2 regions of the Gordonia cholesterolivorans genome follow, and region 1 is predicted to be linked to the other one. Evidence: predicted binding sites of a transcription regulator. Region 1 holds the regulator's gene; the other holds the start of a gene.
What was found. The regulator HspR, encoded in region 1, represses chaperone genes until heat shock. The targets are predictions, from matches to a motif close to ANNTGAGTNNNNNNNACTCANNT.

Region 1 (8,787 bases):
GCGGGCCAGTCGTCGGTCCGCAGCAGCGCCTCGGTGCCGCCGTCGACGGTGACCACCGAACCGGTCATGAAGTCGGCCGCGGGCGAGAGCATGATCATCACCCAGTCGGCGATCTGCTCGGGCGTGCCGTACTCACGCACCGGCACCGGGTACGAGCGCACCTGAGCGGCCGTCGAACTGGCGAGCTGTTTGCGCAGCAGAGGCGTGAGCACCGGCCCCGGAGCGATGACGTTGATGCGGATACCCGCGGCGGCCCACTGATCGGACACCGCGTGCCGCCGGCACCAGCGGCTCACCGCGATCTTCGACGCCGCGTACGCCGCGGGTCCCGACAGCGGCCCCATCCGGCGCACGATGCGCACGGCTCTCTCGGTCTCGCCTGCCTCCAGCAGTCTGACGGCCCGGCGCGGCACAAACGGCGTCGACGTCGTCGAATTGGACCCGAACACCACCACCTTGGCTTTGTCGGCCGCGGCCAGTTCGGGTTGCAGACCCATCAGGAGTTCGGTGACGCCGAGCACGTTGACCTCGACGGTCAGCCGTTCCTTGCCGCGCAGCGCGCCCACCCCGGCGGCGAACACGGCGCCGTCGAGCCTGCCGCCGGCCCGGGTCATGATCGCGCGAACCGCATGTGCCCGGCCTGCGCTCGTCGAGAGGTCCGCCTCCACGTCGGCGTCCGCGAGGTCGACGCCGATCACCTCGTGCCCGTCCGCCCGCAGGCGTCGCGCCACTTCGTGTCCCATTCCCGACGCCGCGCCGGTCACCACATACTTGCCCACGAATACCTCTCTCAGGTGCGATCTCGCCCCCGACTCTAGAACACGTTCTATCCGGCGGCACACCCTTCGGCACCTCGTCGACGCGCCGGCTGACGTCTCAGAATCGGTAGATGCGCTTGGCGTTCCCCGCGAAGAGCTGCGTCAACAGGTGGTCGCCGCGGTCGCCGAGGACGTCGAGCAGTGCGCCGACCGTCATGCCGATCGGCGAGTTGGGGCGGTCGACCGGGGAGTCGGAGCCGAAGATCACGCGGTCGGGACCGAACCGGTCGACCAGATGCAGTACCAGCGGCCCGGCCATGTCGGCCAGTACCGCTCGGCTGGCGATGGTGCCCGACGTCTCCCGGCCGTAGCCGAGGAGCGCGAGGCCCAGTCCCGAGACCTTGACCACCACGTTCGGCCGATTCGCGATCATGGCGGTGCGTTCGCGCCACAGACTCAGGATCTCGGCACGCGCGGCAGCCGTCATGCCGGTCTGCGCGCCGACCGGTCCGAACGCACCCGCGGGCATCCCCATGTGCTCGACGATGATCGTGGTGTCGGGGAACCGCCGGGCGAGCATGTCCAGCTGCCCGAGCTGATGGGAGTAGGCCACCGAGACGAACGCCAGATCACGTTCGGCGAGCTCCTCGAAGCCCTTGAGGAAGCTCGTCGAAGCGACCACATCCGGTTCGTCGCACCAGTCCGGCAGTTCGGGATCGGCGTGCCGCGCCCACTTGAACCGGATGGCGCGAACGCGGTCGGAGTACGCGAGCTGACGGTCGAGGGCGGCGCCGAACAGGGGATGTCGCGGGTCGGCTGCCGTGACCGTGGCGCCGAGCGCCGGACCCTTCTGACCGTGCGGAAGCGCCGTGAGGTACTTCAGCTCGTCGAACGACGAGTTCATCAGCGACTCGGGGTCCCTCGCCGGCCGCCAGTGCGACTCCACTTGAACCACGCTCTCCACACCGACGCCCGCGATGGAGAGCAGTGCGACGGCGTCGCTGGAATACTGCGCCGGTTCGTAGGCTGAGGTCAGGATGCTCGAATCGAGACCGTACAGGCGGTCGGCGCTGGTGCCCACGCGGGCGGCGAGCGAGAGGGCCGGCGTGGGCACGAACCGTCGCAGCCGGGGCGCCGACAGCCGCGCGAAGCGGGCGAGCGCCCATGACGACCGGGTGGGGTTGAAGTAGTGGACGTGCGCGTCGACGATTCCAGGGAGCAGTCCACCGAGCATCGTCACACCGCTAGCGTGCCACAACCCACAAGCGGCACGCCGAACAATATCGGGGCCAGTCGGTCACGCCGACTACAGTGGACCACGCCCGGCACCGGGCGGCCCGTGAACACCAGCGACGACGCGGAAAGCGAGCAGGAAGCGTGACTCAGCCCGAGCAGCCGATCCTGGCGCAGACCCGGGCACTCCTGGCGAGCGATCCCGACCGTTTCGCGAGCAGCGTCTTCGCCCGGCTGTTCGCGATGCGGCCCAGCCTCCGAGAGTTGTTTCCGGCCGAGATGGGCACTCTCCGAGCCTCATTCGTGGATGTGATCGACCACGTGCTCGACGCGATCGGGGCACCGGACGGCCACGGCGAGCTGGTTGAGTTCCTCGCGCAGCTGGGCCGCGACCACCGCAAGTTCGGCGTCGTCAGCGAGCACTACTGGCTGATCTACGACGCCCTGATGTCGGAGTTCCAGTTCGCCTTCGGCAACCGCTGGACGCCGGAGGTGGAGGAGACCGTCGGGCAGGCGATGCTCCTGACCACCGGTGTGATGCGCGGCGCCGCGGAAAGCGCCGAGGGTCCCCCGCGCTGGCACGCCCGCGTGGTGCAGAAGTTCCGGATCACGCGCGAGCGGGCCGTGATCCGGCTGATCGCCGATGGACCGCATCCGCCGTACGCCGCCGGCCAGTACCTCGAGACGCAGATCCCGCAGTGGCCCCGGACCTGGCGCAACTTCTCCCCGGCCATTCCCTCGAACCCGCAGGGCGAGTTGGAGTTCCACGTCCGAGCCGTGCCGGGCGGCCGGGTCAGCGGCTCCATCGTGCGAGACACCGCGGTCGGAGACGTGTGGACCTTCGCACAGCGCCACGGCACCATGCACATCGATCCGGCGCGACCGGCGCTGCTGATCGCCGGCGGTACCGGGCTCGCTCCCCTGCGCGCGCTGCTGATCGACCACGCCCGCTTCGGCGAGCCGGCTCCGGTCCACCTCTTCTACGGAACACAGAATCCCGGCGAACTGTACGAGCTCGGCGTGCTCGCACAGCTGGCCGGCGCGAATCCGTGGCTGCGCGTCACCGCCGTCACGGAGAACACCGAGGACCCGTGGTGGCTCACCGGCGGCACCGATCCGCGCGGCTGGGGGCTCGAAGTGCGCTACGGCCGCGTCGGCGAGGTGGCCGCGACGTACGCCGACTGGCGGGGCCGCCAGGTGCTGCTGTCCGGCCCGGCCCCGATGGTCTTCCACACCGCGCTGCGACTACGGGCCGCCGGCGTGGATCCCGACGCGATCCAGCACGACCCGCTGAACTGACCGCCCGGGACCGGGCATTGCCTACGACTGATGCCGGGACGCGACCAGCACGGCCAACGCACCGCCGAGCATCGACACGTTCTTCAGGAACTGGATCTGCTGCATCTTGTGCTGCATCGGATCGTCGATCTCCCAGAAGGCGTGCCCGGCGAAGGTGGTCGGAACCAGCGACGCCGCCAGCAGGACCGCACCGGGCCGTGCACCGAGACCGGTGGCGATCATCGCGCCGCCCAGCACCTGGGCGGCACCGTTGGCCCGGACGATCGTCTCGTTGTCGGTCGGCAGCGGGATCACGGTCCGGACCTTGTCGAGCAGCGGCGACGCGGCCTCGACACGGGCACCCGGCGCCGTGGCGGCGTCGTAGCCCAGGATCATGTACGGGATGCCGGTGAGGGCGCGGCCTGCGGCGTGGATCAGATTCATGGGGACCTCTCGATAGACGGTGGGTGCTCGGGGCACACGCCGCCGAGGATAGTGGAACCGAAACGGGCAAGGCCGCCGACGGCAGTCGGCGGCCTTGTGGCTCTATCGCGTCGTGGTGCTACCGCGTCAGCGGCTCCGTTTTCCCCGCGGCTGCCACACCACGAGGGCGTTGGTGCGGGGCACCGGAACCAGTTCTCCGTGACGTGCCCGCGACGCCGACTCCATCTGCCGAGTCAGGTCACTGACCCGTCGGCGCAGGGCCTCCACCTCGTCGCTGAGTTCGATGATCCGTTTGATCCCCGCGAGGTTCACGCCCTCGTCCTGCGACAACCGCTGGATCTCGCGAAGCATCTCGACGTCGCGGTTGGAGTAGCGACGCCCGCCGCCGCGCGTGCGCTGCGGGGTCACCAGACCCAGCCGATCGTAGGTCCGGAGGGTCTGGGCGTGCATGCCGGCCAGCTCCGCCGCCACCGAGATCATGAACGTGGCGGCGTCGCCGACGTCGTCATTGCGCGACTGGTCTCCTCGATCGTCGACTGCCATGGGTCATCACCGCCCCCATCCTGCGCGGGGGTCGAATCCACTGGCCCGTTCGGCCTCCGCATACTTCTTCATCGCTTCGGTCGCCGCGTCGTCGAGCTTGGTCGGCACCGCGACCTTCACCGTCACCAGCAGATCACCGGATCCGCCGGATCGCTTCGGCACACCGCGGCCCTTCAGCCGCAGGGTCCGTCCGTCGGAGGTGCCCGCCGGGATCTTGACGCCGACGGAACCGTCGAGCGTCGGAACCGAGATGGTCGCTCCGAGAATCAGCTCCGAGATGGACACCGGCAGTGAGACCTTGAGGTCGTTGCCGCTGCGGGTGAACACCTTGTCGGCCATCACGTGCACGGTCACGTACAGGTCGCCGGACGGCGCGCCGCGCATCCCGGCCTCGCCCTGCCCGGCGAGCCGGATCCGCTGACCGTCCTCCACGCCCTGCGGGACGCGGACGTTGATGGTCCGCGGGCGCACGGTGATGCCGGTGCCCTGGCAGTCCGGGCACGGATCGTCGATCTTGGTGCCGGTGCCCTGGCAGTCGGGGCAGGGTTCGGAGAATCCGAAGTGCCCCTGGTTGCGGGTGACGAAGGCGGTGCCGTTGCAGGTGGGGCACGTGCGCGGGCTGCTGCCCGGCCGTGCGCCGCTGCCGTGGCACTTGGTGCACGGCGACGGGCTGGTGACGCGCAGCGTCACGGTGGTGCCCTGCACCGCGTCGCGGAATGCGAGGGTGGTCTCGGTCTCGAGATCGTTGCCGCGCCGTTGGCGGGGTCCGCCGGCCGACCCGCCGAAGCCGCCGCCGCGTCCGCCCAGCAGGTCGCCGAGCATGTCGCCGAGGCCACCGCCCCCGCCCGCACCGCCGGCCGCGCCGAACAGGTCGCCGAAGTCGAATCCGCCGGCACCGCCCGGCGTTCCGCCGCCGAAACCGTTGCCGCCGCGGAACCGGCCGCTGGCCATCAGGGTCCGGGCCTCGTCGTATTCGCGGCGCTTGGTCTCGTCGGAGAGCACGCTGTGCGCCTCCGACACTCTCTTGAAGCGTTCTTCGGCCGCCGTGTCGCCCGGGTTGGCGTCCGGGTGCAACTCACGGGCGAGCTTCCGGTAAGCCTTCTTGATCTGGTCGGCACTGGCGTCGGAAGAAACGCCGAGGTCTGCGTAGAAATCGCGTTCCAGCCATTCACGCTGGGGAGCCATCAGGCGTCACCTCCTTGAAAAGTCTGTGGTTGTCATGTGTCGCTCCTGTTCGGACACACGGTGGCAGTGGGGCCGCGGGGCCGCCGTGCAACGGCGACCCCGCGCTCGCATCACTGCTCCGGCGCAGCGTCGCTCGGCGCCGGGTCGGTGACCGTCACCATGGCGTGACGGATCACCTTGTCTCCCAGGCGGTAGCCCGTCCGGAAGACGTTGCCGATGACAGGGGTGTCCCCGCTGCCATCATTCTGAATGGCTTCGTGGAGTTCCGGGTCGAATTCCTCGCCCGGCTCCGCGAACTTCGCCAGCTTCTCACCCGAGAGAACGTCGACCAGCTTGTCGGCGAACGCCCGCAGCGGGCCCTCGTCGAGGTCTCCGTGGTCCCGGGCGCGGTCGAGGTCGTCGAGGATGGGCAGCAGCTTCTCCACGAGGATCTGCTTACCGCGGTCGACGGCCTGCAGCTGCTCCTCGGCACTGCGGCGACGGAAGTTCGCGAACTGCGCGCGCTCCCGCTGCAGGGCCTCGGTCAGCTCCGCCACCTGCGCATCGGCCGGGGTGGCCTGGTCGCCGGCCGGCTGGGCCGCCGCGTCGTCCGCGGCGGCTTCAGCCTGCTGGGTTCCCGCGCCGTCGCGCACCTCACCCGTCTCCGGGTCGACGCGGCGGTTGTCGGTCACCGTCACCGGCTCTTCGGCGGTGTTCTCCCCGGCGTTGTTACCGGCTGTCACTTGTTCTCACCTTCGGCGGGATCGTCCACGACCTCGGCGTCGACGACGTCGTCGGCTCCGGCGTCACCGGTGGTCGCACCGGCCTCGCCCTCGGCCTGAGCCGCCGCGTAGATCGCCTGGCCCATGGCCTGCGACTCCTCCGACAGCTTCTCGATCGCGCTGCGGATGGCGCCGGTGTCGGTGCCCTTCAGCGCCTCGTTGGCTCCGGTGATGGCCGCGTTGACCTTGTCCTTGACGTCGGCGGGGACCTTGTCCTCGTTCTCCTTGAGGAACTTCTCGGTCTGGTTGACCAGCGACTCCGCCTGGTTGCGGGTCTCGGCCTCCTCGCGGCGGACGCGGTCCTCTTCGGCGTGAGCCTCGGCGTCCTTGATCATCCGGTCGATCTCGTCCTTCGACAGACCCGAGCCGTCCTGGATGCGGATGCTGTTCTCCTTGCCGGTGCCCTTGTCCTTCGCGGTGACGTGAACGATGCCGTTCGCGTCGATGTCGAAGGTGACCTCGATCTGCGGAACGCCCTGCGGTGCAGGCGCGATGCCGCCGAGCTCGAACGATCCGAGCAGCTTGTTGTGCGAGGCGATCTCGCGCTCACCCTGGTACACCTGGATCTGCACCGACGGCTGGTTGTCCTCAGCGGTGGTGTAGGTCTCCGACCGCTTGGTCGGAATGGTGGTGTTGCGCTCGATCAGCTTGTGCATCACGCCGCCCTTGGTCTCGATGCCGAGGGACAGCGGGGTCACGTCGAGCAGCAGCACGTCCTTGACCTCGCCGCGCAGGACGCCGGCCTGCAGGGCGGCGCCGACGGCGACGACCTCGTCCGGGTTGACGCCCTTGTTGGGCTCCTGACCACCGGTGAGCTCCTTGACCAGGTCGGTCACGGCAGGCATGCGGGTGGAACCGCCGACGAGCACCACGTGGTCGATGTCGCTGACCGCGATGCCCGCGTCCTTGATGACGGCCTGGAACGGAGTCCGGGTGCGCTCGAGCAGGTCGCTCGTGATGCGCTGGAACTCAGCGCGCGAGAGCTGCTCGTCGAGGAAGAGCGGGTTCTTGTCGGCGTCGACGGTGATGTACGGCAGGTTGATCGAGGTGCTCTGCGAGGACGAGAGTTCGATCTTCGCCTTCTCAGCGGCCTCGCGCAGACGCTGCATGGCCATCTTGTCCTTGGTCAGGTCGATACCCGAGCTGGCCTTGAACTTGTCGACGAGCCATTCGACGATGCGCTCGTCCCAGTCGTCACCACCGAGGTTGTTGTCGCCCGACGTGGCACGGACCTCGACGACTCCGTCGCCGATCTCGAGCAGCGAGACGTCGAAGGTGCCGCCACCGAGGTCGAAGACCAGGATGGTCTGTTCCTTCTCGCCCTTGTCGAGACCGTAGGCCAGAGCGGCCGCGGTGGGCTCGTTGACGATGCGCAGAACGTTGAGGCCCGCGATCTGGCCGGCCTCCTTGGTGGCCTGACGCTGCGAGTCGTTGAAGTACGCCGGCACGGTGATGACCGCGTCGGTGACGTCCTCACCCAGGTAGGCCTCGGCGTCGCGCTTCAGCTTCATCAGCGTGCGGGCGCTGATCTCCTGCGGGGTGTACTTCTTGCCGTCGATCTCGACGGTCCAATCGGTGTCGCCCATGTGGCGCTTCACCGAGCGGATGGTGCGGTCGACGTTGGTGACGGCCTGGTTCTTGGCCGGCTGTCCGACGAGGACTTCGCCGTTGCGCGCGAACGCGACGATCGACGGAGTGGTCCGCGACCCCTCAGCGTTGGCGATGACGGCGGGCTCGCCGCCTTCGAGAACCGACACCACGGAGTTGGTGGTGCCGAGGTCGATTCCGACAGCACGTGACATGTGTGTTCCTCCTAGTTCCGGCTTGCTGGTGGGGCCGGGTAGTTCTTTGGGCCGGGAGGGCCTTGTTGGTCTGTGAAACCTCAGCGCCTTCGACTCAGGTTTAATCGAGGATGTTCACCCCGTCAACCTTGTTGAGCCGCTTTCACTCAAGTTTCTCGATGGGTTCAACTGTACGCAGGGACGATTCATTCCGGAGAGTTGAGCGAAGTTGACTCAATCCTGGGTGATGTCCGTCACCGCAGGGAGACGGTCGGACGTGAAGTCAGCATCTGCGCCATCGGCAGACCAGCCGGGCACGTATCGAGCGTCAAAACCATGACCTGTTCCATTCATACGAACAGATGGTGACGCGCGTCACCGGATACCTGAGAACGACCTGAGCAGAGGCCCCTCGATCCCGTCGACCTGCGGAAACATCCCTCGTTACACATTCGCCCGCGACGCCGCATTTCCGGCACAGAAGTGCTCCCTCGCACTGTGTCCCCAGAGTTAGTGGCACCGTGGGGCGCTGCGGCGTCCCATCATTCTCGGCATGGCACCCATCGCACGATTGACCTCAACCGCTCGACGCGCAGTCGTCGTCACTGCCGCCGGAGCAGCGGCAGTGTCGCTCGCTGCCATCGGCGCCGGCAGCGCTCATGCTGCGGTCGGCGAGAATCTCGACCAGAGTTGCACCAAGTACTCGCAGGACGGCGGAACCACGTGGGGGAATTTGGACGTCCTCTCGTGGAACACCGACCGCCCGGTCCCGGGCCACGAGGTGAAGCAGGCTTCGTTCAAGAT
Region 2 (8,787 bases), on a different contig from region 1:
CACCGGCATCGCGAACTTCGCAGGAATGTTCAACAAGACCGACTACACCGTCTCCGGCACCTGCGTCGGAACCAAGGCGACCGAGCCGTCGGACGAGCCGGGAGACGCGAAGTCCGGAGAAGCGAAGTCCGACGCCGCCGAGACCGGCGAGCAGATCACCACCAACCTCCTCGGCGGGACCAACAAGGTCGTCGTGAAGGTCGACAACTCGGTGAACTCGAACTACGCGCAGTGCTTGCAGATCGTCAAGGGTGTGTCGTGGGATCTCGGCCTCCGCGGCGCACCGCTGGAGACCGTCATGAAGATCGCCACGACCTTCTGCCCGCGGTAGCCGCCGCAGTCACGCGGCTGCCGGCGCCGACGTGAGCGTCCTGCGCGCGTTCGACCGCAACTCCCTTCGCGGCCGGTGCGGCTGGTCGGTGTTCGCAGGCTCACGGAACCAGGGATACCGATCGTGGCCGATGAACACCTCCCACCCCGATTGATGAATCAGCGTGTGGTGCATCCGGCACAGCAGAACGCTGTTGTCGAGCGACGTCTCTCCACCCTGCGACCACGGAATGCAGTGATGCGCATCGGTCCATCCGACGGGCCGGCCGCACCCTGGGAATGCGCACCCTCGATCTCGCACTTCGAGTGCCCTTCTGATCCCCGCCGTGACCAGCCGCTGTTCACGGCCGACGTCCAGCGGCACCGACTCGCCGTCGACCACGATGCGCCGCACCGCCGCATCGCAGAGAACCAGACCCACCGTCGCGGACGACACCGGCCCGGTGTAGCCGAGCGACGAGACCCTCTGCTCCGCCTCCGACCGCCTGCCACTCACACGTTCCTCCGTGCGACTCGGCACGACCAGAGTGACGTGCGGAAGGACGCCGCCGCTCGACGGGCGATCGCGTCCGCTGAGGAAGGAGCGGACTATCTGCCCGAACGCATCTGCCCGCCGCCGTCCCACCGCGCGCGGATCGGGTGAGCCGTCCGGCAGCGGCACCGGTCGGCACAACCGATCCAGCGCCGCGCTGAGTTCCTCTCCGGTGAGCACATCCACGTCGAGCGTCGCCGAGAGCCGACCGTCGGCCCCGACTGCCAGGCTCATCTCATTGAGCTCCGAGTTCTCCGCGACCGGCACCGAGTCCGGATCGGATTCATCGATCTCCGGAGCCCATTCGAGCGCGAGCTCCCGCGCTCGGCGAGCCACATCCGCCGGAGTCTCCTGCACCGTCAGCCGCCGAGCCAGATCCTCACGCGCCGCGGAGTCGAGCGGGATCCGCTTCTCCACGAACGCGATCCCGCGTCCGACGGCATCGACGTGTTCCACTGAGACCCCGCCTGCGCGCGCCTGCCGCGACAACGACGGGAGCGTCGCCGCGACGCCACCCACCCGAGCGAGACGATGTGCCGCCGCCGGCGAGTGACCGAGTCCTTTCAACAGGTCGACGACCGATCTCACTCGCTTGCGAGTCGGAAGCCCCGATCGCGCGGCAGCCTCCGACACTCCAGCCAACGCCGTCGTCGTCAGATTCAGCAGGCGGGTCAACTCCGCCATCAACACGAGGAGTTCGCGGTCGTCGACGCCGGCGCGAGCCACCGAGTCGATCAGTCGCGCGAGCGAACCTCCCGACTCGCCTCCCATTGCCGGAGACAACTCGTCCGACAGACGATCGGCGAACTCCTTCACAGCTTCAGTCAGATTCATGATTCCCCCTTTCGCACGGCCTCCCTCGCCGCGATCGATTCGCAACGCACTGCATCACGCAACAAGCACGCCAGGGTCGCTCAACAGTCACCCCGAGCCGGGTGCCGGTCCGACGAATCCGGACCGGCTCCCGACCCCATCTGCACTTTCGATTCTCAAAGAACTCGAAGCGTCCCCCGAAGAGACCTTCACGCTCGATCTGTGATCTATGCTACATTCGACTTCTAGATAGCACAAGTGTTCGACTCGTCGGGTGGGGTCTCATCCACGGACTCGTACCCAGGAAGGATTATTCCTAGGCAACTACCGGGCCTGGGCCACGTCAACAGAAGTGGGAAGACTGGATGCAGCGGCCGACAGAGACATACCCATCACATGATCGGCCGAGATTCGACAGAGAGGCGAGCACGTGTCCAACGACATCAAGCACATCAAGTTCCAGAACCCGGACATGTTCTGGGAGATCGCGGCGGACCTCTACTTTCCGCCGTCGTTCGACGAATCCGAGAAGTACCCGACCGTCATCAGCGCGCATCCGATCGGCAGCTGCAAGGAGCAGACCGCGGGCAACATCTACGCCACGCGCCTGGCCGACGAGGGCTACGTGGTCATCGCCTTCGACGCCAGTTTTCAGGGTGAGAGCGGCGGCACCCCACGGCTGATCGAGGATCCGACCCAGCGTGTGGAGGACTTCCGCCGGGTGGTCGACTACCTCACGACGCTCCCCTACGTCGACACCGACCGAATCGGCGCGCTGGGTGTGTGCGGCGGCGGCGGATACGTGCTCGCTTCGGCGCAGAGTGAGAAGCGGATCAAGACAGTTGTCTCGATCACCGGCGTGAACTACGGTCGCATGGTCCGCGAGAACGCGGCGGCAGCCGGCGGCCCGGTGGCCGCGCTCAAACAGATCGCCGAGCAGCGCACCGCCGAGGCCGCGGGAGCCGAGGGCGCGATCAGTGCTGCTCTGCCGCCATCGGCCGAGGCCGCGCAGCAGATCGGCGACATCGACGTCGTCGAGGCCTACGACTACTACTGCACCCCGCGCGGACAGTCCGCGAACGGCAAGGCGATCTTCGACGTCGCACACGGCGCGTCGGCCATGGTGTGGGACGCCTTCGCCTTCGCCGAGACGCTGCTGACCCAGCCGATCATGGTCGTCGTCGGCGACAAGCCCGGAGCATTCGGCGCCTACCGCGACGGATTCGAGATCAACCGCCGCGCGGCGTCCGAGGTCAAGGAACTGGTGGTGCTCCCCGGCGTCTCGCACTACGACCTGTACGACCAGCCGCGGGGTGCGGGTGCGGCATTGGAGAAGGTCATTCCCTTCCTGGCCGCGAACCTCTGATCCATCCGACACGACGGAGGTCCCGCACTCGAAACCCGAGTGCGGGACCTCTGTGCGATTCCGTCGGTACCGCTCAACCGGCGGAACTCAACCGATGAGATTCAACGAGGCTCGGCTCAGCCGACCACGAGGGTCTCACCGTCGCCGCTGACGTCCACCGGGACGGTGTCGCCATCGCGTACCCTGCCGGCCAGCAACGCCTTCGCGAGCTGGTCGCCGATGGCCTGCTGCACCAGGCGACGCAGCGGACGCGCACCGTAGAGCGGATCGAATCCGCGTTCGGCCAGCCATTCCTTGGCCTTCGGCGTCACCTCCAGTTCGAGACGACGCTGGTGCAGACGCTTGGCCAGGTTGTCGAGCTGGATGTCGACGATCCGGACCAACTGCTCGGGCGAGAGGGAGTCGAAGATGACCACATCGTCGAGCCTGTTGATGAACTCCGGCTTGAACGCCGCGCGGACGGCCGCCATCACCTGATCCTTGTCACCGCCGGCGCCCAGGTTGGACGTCAGGATGAGGATGGTGTTGCGGAAGTCCACCGTGCGTCCCTGACCGTCGGTCAACCGCCCCTCGTCGAGCACCTGCAGCAGCACGTCGAAGACGTCCGGGTGAGCCTTCTCGACCTCGTCGAACAGGACCACCGAGTACGGACGACGACGCACCGCCTCGGTCAGCTGGCCACCGGCTTCGTACCCCACGTACCCGGGAGGTGCACCGACGAGCCGCGCGACGCTGTGCTTCTCGCCGTACTCGCTCATGTCGATCCGCACGATCGCTCGTTCGTCGTCGAACATGAACTCGGCCAGGGCCTTCGCCAGCTCGGTCTTGCCGGTTCCGGTGGGACCGAGGAACAGGAACGAGCCCAGCGGACGGTTGGGATCGGCGACGCCCGCGCGAGCGCGCCGGACCGCGTCCGAGACGGCCTTGACCGCCTCGAGCTGACCGATGACTCGCTTGCCCAGCTCGTCCTCCATGCGCAGCAGCTTGGCCGTCTCACCCTCGAGCATCTTGCCCGCGGGCACGCCCGTCCACGCCGAGACCACCTCGGCGACCTGGTCGGGACCGACCTCCTCCTGCAGCATCACGTCCTCGTCGGGATCGGTGCCGCTCTTCTCGATCGCGGCCTCCAACTCCTTCTCGAGGCCGGGGATCCGGCCGTACCGGAGCTCGGCGGCCCTCCCGAGATCACCGTCGCGCTCGGCCCGCTCGGCCTCGCCGCGCAGACGCTCCAGTTCCTCCTTCACATCGCGGACGGCGTCGATGGCGGTCTTCTCCGACTGCCAACGGGCCGACAGCTCGTTGAGCTTCTCGCGGTGATCGGCCAGCTCGCGGCGCAATGCCTCGAGTCGTTCCTTGGACGCGGCGTCGGTCTCCTTCTCCAAGGCGACCTCCTCCACTTCCAGGCGCCGGACGATGCGCTCCACCTCGTCGATCTCGACCGGACGCGAGTCGATCTCCATCCGCAACCGTGACGCGGCCTCGTCGACCAGGTCGATCGCCTTGTCGGGCAGGAACCGCGACGTGATGTAGCGGTCGGAGAGCGTCGCGGCAGCCACCAGAGCCGAGTCGGTGATGCGCACGCCGTGATGCACCTCGTACCGGTCCTTGAGTCCGCGAAGGATGCCGATGGTGTCCTCCACCGACGGCTCACCGACGTACACCTGCTGGAACCGGCGTTCGAGGGCCGCGTCCTTCTCGATGTACTTGCGGTACTCCTCGAGCGTGGTGGCACCGACCAGCCGCAGCTCACCGCGGGCGAGCATCGGCTTGATCATGTTGCCCGCGTCCATCGCGGACTCACCGGTCGCGCCGGCACCGACGATGGTGTGCAACTCGTCGATGAACGTGATGATCTGTCCGTCCGACGCCTTGATCTCGTCGAGGACCGCCTTCAGCCGCTCCTCGAACTCGCCGCGGTACTTGGCGCCCGCGACCATCGAGCCGAGGTCGAGCGAGATGACGGTCTTGCCGCGCAACGATTCCGGGACGTCGCCGGCCACCACGCGCTGGGCCAGACCCTCCACGATGGCGGTCTTGCCGACGCCCGGCTCGCCGATGAGCACCGGGTTGTTCTTGGTACGGCGCGAGAGCACCTGGACCACGCGGCGGATCTCGGAATCACGTCCGATCACCGGGTCGAGCTCGCCCTCGCGGGCACGCTTGGTGAGGTCGGTGGAGTACTTCTCCAGCGACTGGTACGTCGCTTCCGGGTTCTCGCTGGTGACGCGCGCTGTGCCCCGGACGGACACGAACGCGTCACGCAGCGCCTCCGGCGTGGCGCCTGCGCCGGCCAGCAGTCGTGCCGTCTCCGACTCACCGGTGGCCAGCCCGACCATCAAATGTTCGGTCGAGACGTACTCGTCGGAGAGGTCGGTGGCCAGCTTCTGCGCAGCGGTGATCGCCGCGATGGACTCGCGGCTCAGCTGCGGCTGCGCGCTCGCACTCGACACGGTCGGAGCCCGGTCGACGAGGGTCTTGGCCTCGTTCCGGATCCGCACGGGGTCGACGCCGACCGCCTTGAGCAGCGGCGATGCGATGCCGTCGGTCTGCTCGAGGAGTGCGACGAGGATGTGGGCCGGCCGCACGTCGGGGTTGCCCGCCGCGGCCGCGTCTTGGACGGCAGCCTGCAGTGCAGCCTGCGTCTTGGTGGTGGGGGTGAAGCTGTCCACTGACATTCGCCTTTCTGTTGAGCTGTCCGGTTCGGCACTGCCGAACCTAAGTCTACGAGGCTCAGGTTTGCCTCTCGAGTTGTTCAACTATCTGAAAGTTGAGTCCATTCCACTAAACCCCAGGGGTTGTCAGTGATACAGGACACAGGTCGAATGTAGCCCCACCTGCAACTGTCGTCCGACGTCGACGAGTCTTCAACGCCGCGCTTCGACGAACGTTTCGTCCGGAGCACGCATCGCGCTTCCAGCCGCGTCACACCGTCACAAGCTGCACGGCATCTGTGCGTACGCGGAGATGTCGCACACCGACTTGTCGGACAGCTTCCATGCGCCGTCCTTCCACACCCACCGCAGCGGGATATAGCGCGAGCCCGACCCCGGAAGCGTCATCTGCAGTCGGGCGTTCGCCGTGGTGCCGTTCTGCGTCAACGGGCCCACCACCTGGTACCGGAAGCCGGTGTACGAATACTGCTTCACCAGGTACAGCACTTTCGAGATGGGACCGACCGCGCGGGAACCGCCCTCGAGGAGCTTCGCCTTCTGAGCGGACGACGAATTGCCGGACAGCGTCGTCAACTGGCTGTTGAACTCGGCGAGCGTCGGCGGAGTGGGACCGGATCCCTGCGGCTGAGCGGTCGTCGGCGCCTGCTGCCGGGTGGCGACGACGGGGGCTCCGGGTGCGAGTCCTGACTCGTCGGTCGCCGGCGCGTCTTCGGCGACCGGCGCCGACGCGTCGGCCGTGGCCGCCGGGGTCTGCGTTCCGCCCTGGACCGCAGGGGCCTGCTGGGTGTCACCGAGACTGACCACGGTGGCAGGCGATTGCGCAGCAGTCGTGGGAGCGGCACCGCTGAGCATCATGGCGACCACGCCGACCACGACGATCAGGGACGAGATCACGGCAGCCAGACCGGCCGCGGCGATCACCGTCGGCGAATTGACACCGGTACCCGACTGACCTGTTCTCCGACTCATTCTTCCTGCACTCCTGACCGCCCCTGGACAACCGTCTGCCCGGTTGTCCGGTCGCGCACCACCGCGCGACACAATTTAGGCAAGGCTAAACTATGCAGTCGAATGCGGCAACGCCGACCTCTACCGTTCGTGCTGCGCCGCGACGACGCCGTTCTCGTACGCGCAGATGACCAAATGCACGCGGTCGCGGGCATCGAGCTTCGTGAGCAGTCGTCCGATATGAGTCTTGACGGTGGTGATCCCCAGGTGCAGGCGGTCGGCGATCTCACCATTGGACAGTCCTGCGGCGACCAGTTCGAACACGTCCCGCTCGCGGTCGGTGAGACGGTCGAGTTCACCGCTGCGCACCGCCGGCCGCTCCGGCGAGCGCCCGAACTCGGTGATGAGTCGCCTGGTGATCGACGGCGAGAGCAACGCATCACCGCGGGCGACGGTGCGAATCGCTTCCAGCATCTGCTCCGGCGGCGTGTCTTTGAGCAGGAACCCACTGGCCCCGCCGCGGAGCGCGGCGAAGACGTATTCGTCGTCGTCGAACGTGGTGACGATCAGCACTCGGGCCGCGGCGTCGTCCGCGACGATCAGACGGGTGGCCTCGATCCCGTCGATGCCGGGCATCCGGATGTCCATCACCACCACGTCGGGCGCAAGCCGGCGGGCGGCGCGGACCGCCTCGCCTCCGTCCCCGGCTTCACCGACAGCGGTCAGGTCGGACGCCGAGTCGATCAGCAGCCGGAATCCGGCGCGCACGAGCTGTTCGTCGTCCACCACCAGCACGGTGGTCGTGTCCGCGGGATCGTTCACGGCGCGCCCGCCGCGTCCGTCACCCGCACGGGCAGTCGTGCCCGGACAGTGAATCCACCGTCCGGATCTGGACCGGCGACGACGTCCCCGCCGAGGAGTTCGACGCGCTCACCGATTCCGGCGAGGCCGAGCCCGGCGCCGACCGGATCGGCCGGCGCCCCGTGTCCGCCGTCGTCGGACACGGTCAGCAACAGGTGGTCCGGACGGTGGGTGAGCCGGACGGTCACCGCGGCGCCCGGAGCATGCTTGACGGCGTTCGTGACGGCCTCCTGAACGATTCGATATCCGGAGAGTTCCACCGCGGGCGGATACGACCTCGGCGGTCCGTCCTCGACGACACTCACCGAGACCACTCCATCGTCGCTGATCTGCGCCGCGAGCGCGGTGAGGTCGGCCAACCCGGGGGCCGCAGCCGCGTCGCCGGGCGCAGTTTCGCGGATCTCGCGCAACAGTCCGCGGAGATCGGACAGTGCCGAGCGGCCCGCAGTCTCGATGGTCGCGAGTGCGCGGCGTGCCTCCTCGGGCTGCTCGTCGAAGACCACTCGGCCGATCCCGGCACGGACGACGATCATGCTCAGCCCGTGCGAGACGACATCGTGGACCTCGCGCGAGAGGCGGAGGTGGTCCTCGGCTCGCAATCGACGCTGCCGCTCCAGCGCCGACAGCCGTTCCTGTTCCCGCACCCGAGCCTGGAACTTCCGTCGGCTCCGCGTCGCGTCGCCGATGATCCAGGCCGGAACAGCGAGAAGCAGGTGAACCGCGTCCTGCTCGATCTCGGGGTGCAGCGAGAAGGCGACCGCTCCGCCGAGCGAGACGGCCAGCACCGCGCCCGCAGTGACCACCGCCGACATCCGACGCGCGCAGCGGTCCGCAACCGTGTAGACGGCGATCGGGAACACAAGCCCGGCATCGGATACGAACGGCGTGAACTGCACGCGTAACAGCATCGCGGCCACCGACACCGCGGTGATCACGCACAGAACCGCGACGGGGCGTCGCCGTCGAAGTATCAGCGGAGCCGCGGCCAGCGCCCCGAACGCGGCTTGCGCGGCCGGAGACCCGTGACGGTCGACCACCCCGAGCAGCAGTGGCCCGGTGAACAGCGCGAAGCACGTGATTGCGATCGTCAGATCCACCAGCATCGCGAATCCGCCGGCGCCCAATCGGTTCTCGATTCGAACGTGCCACGGCGGTCGCGCCGACGGCACTGTCGACGGATGCACGGGATCTGCCATGTCTCTAAATCTAGAAAGGATGAGGCTCCGGCCGCGTCATTCCGGAGTCCTCGCCTGACGTCCTCCCCC

Region 2: a site for HspR is predicted at 5,807-5,829, ahead of clpB (ATP-dependent chaperone ClpB). Genes of this name have one in related genera too.

What each region holds. Positions count from the first base shown of each region.
Region 1 covers NZ_BAAARB010000027.1:20,336-29,122, reverse strand. Annotated here, with positions in the region: gene ABFX36_RS17575 (SDR family oxidoreductase) at 1-779, opposite strand, end outside; gene ABFX36_RS17570 (amidohydrolase family protein) at 877-1,992, opposite strand; gene ABFX36_RS17565 (FAD-binding oxidoreductase) at 2,136-3,290, shown strand; gene ABFX36_RS17560 (DoxX family protein) at 3,312-3,713, opposite strand; gene ABFX36_RS17555 (heat shock protein transcriptional repressor HspR) at 3,840-4,256, opposite strand; gene dnaJ (molecular chaperone DnaJ) at 4,263-5,441, opposite strand; gene grpE (nucleotide exchange factor GrpE) at 5,552-6,163, opposite strand; gene dnaK (molecular chaperone DnaK) at 6,160-8,004, opposite strand; gene ABFX36_RS17535 (hypothetical protein) at 8,537-8,787, shown strand, end outside.
Region 2 covers NZ_BAAARB010000011.1:91,169-99,955, forward strand. Annotated here, with positions in the region: gene ABFX36_RS11610 (hypothetical protein) at 1-331, shown strand, start outside; gene ABFX36_RS11615 (HNH endonuclease signature motif containing protein) at 341-1,696, opposite strand; gene ABFX36_RS11620 (alpha/beta hydrolase) at 2,106-3,041, shown strand; gene clpB (ATP-dependent chaperone ClpB) at 3,158-5,710, opposite strand; gene ABFX36_RS11630 (MTB12 C-terminal domain-containing protein) at 5,972-6,682, opposite strand; gene ABFX36_RS11635 (response regulator) at 6,803-7,483, opposite strand; gene ABFX36_RS11640 (sensor histidine kinase) at 7,480-8,718, opposite strand.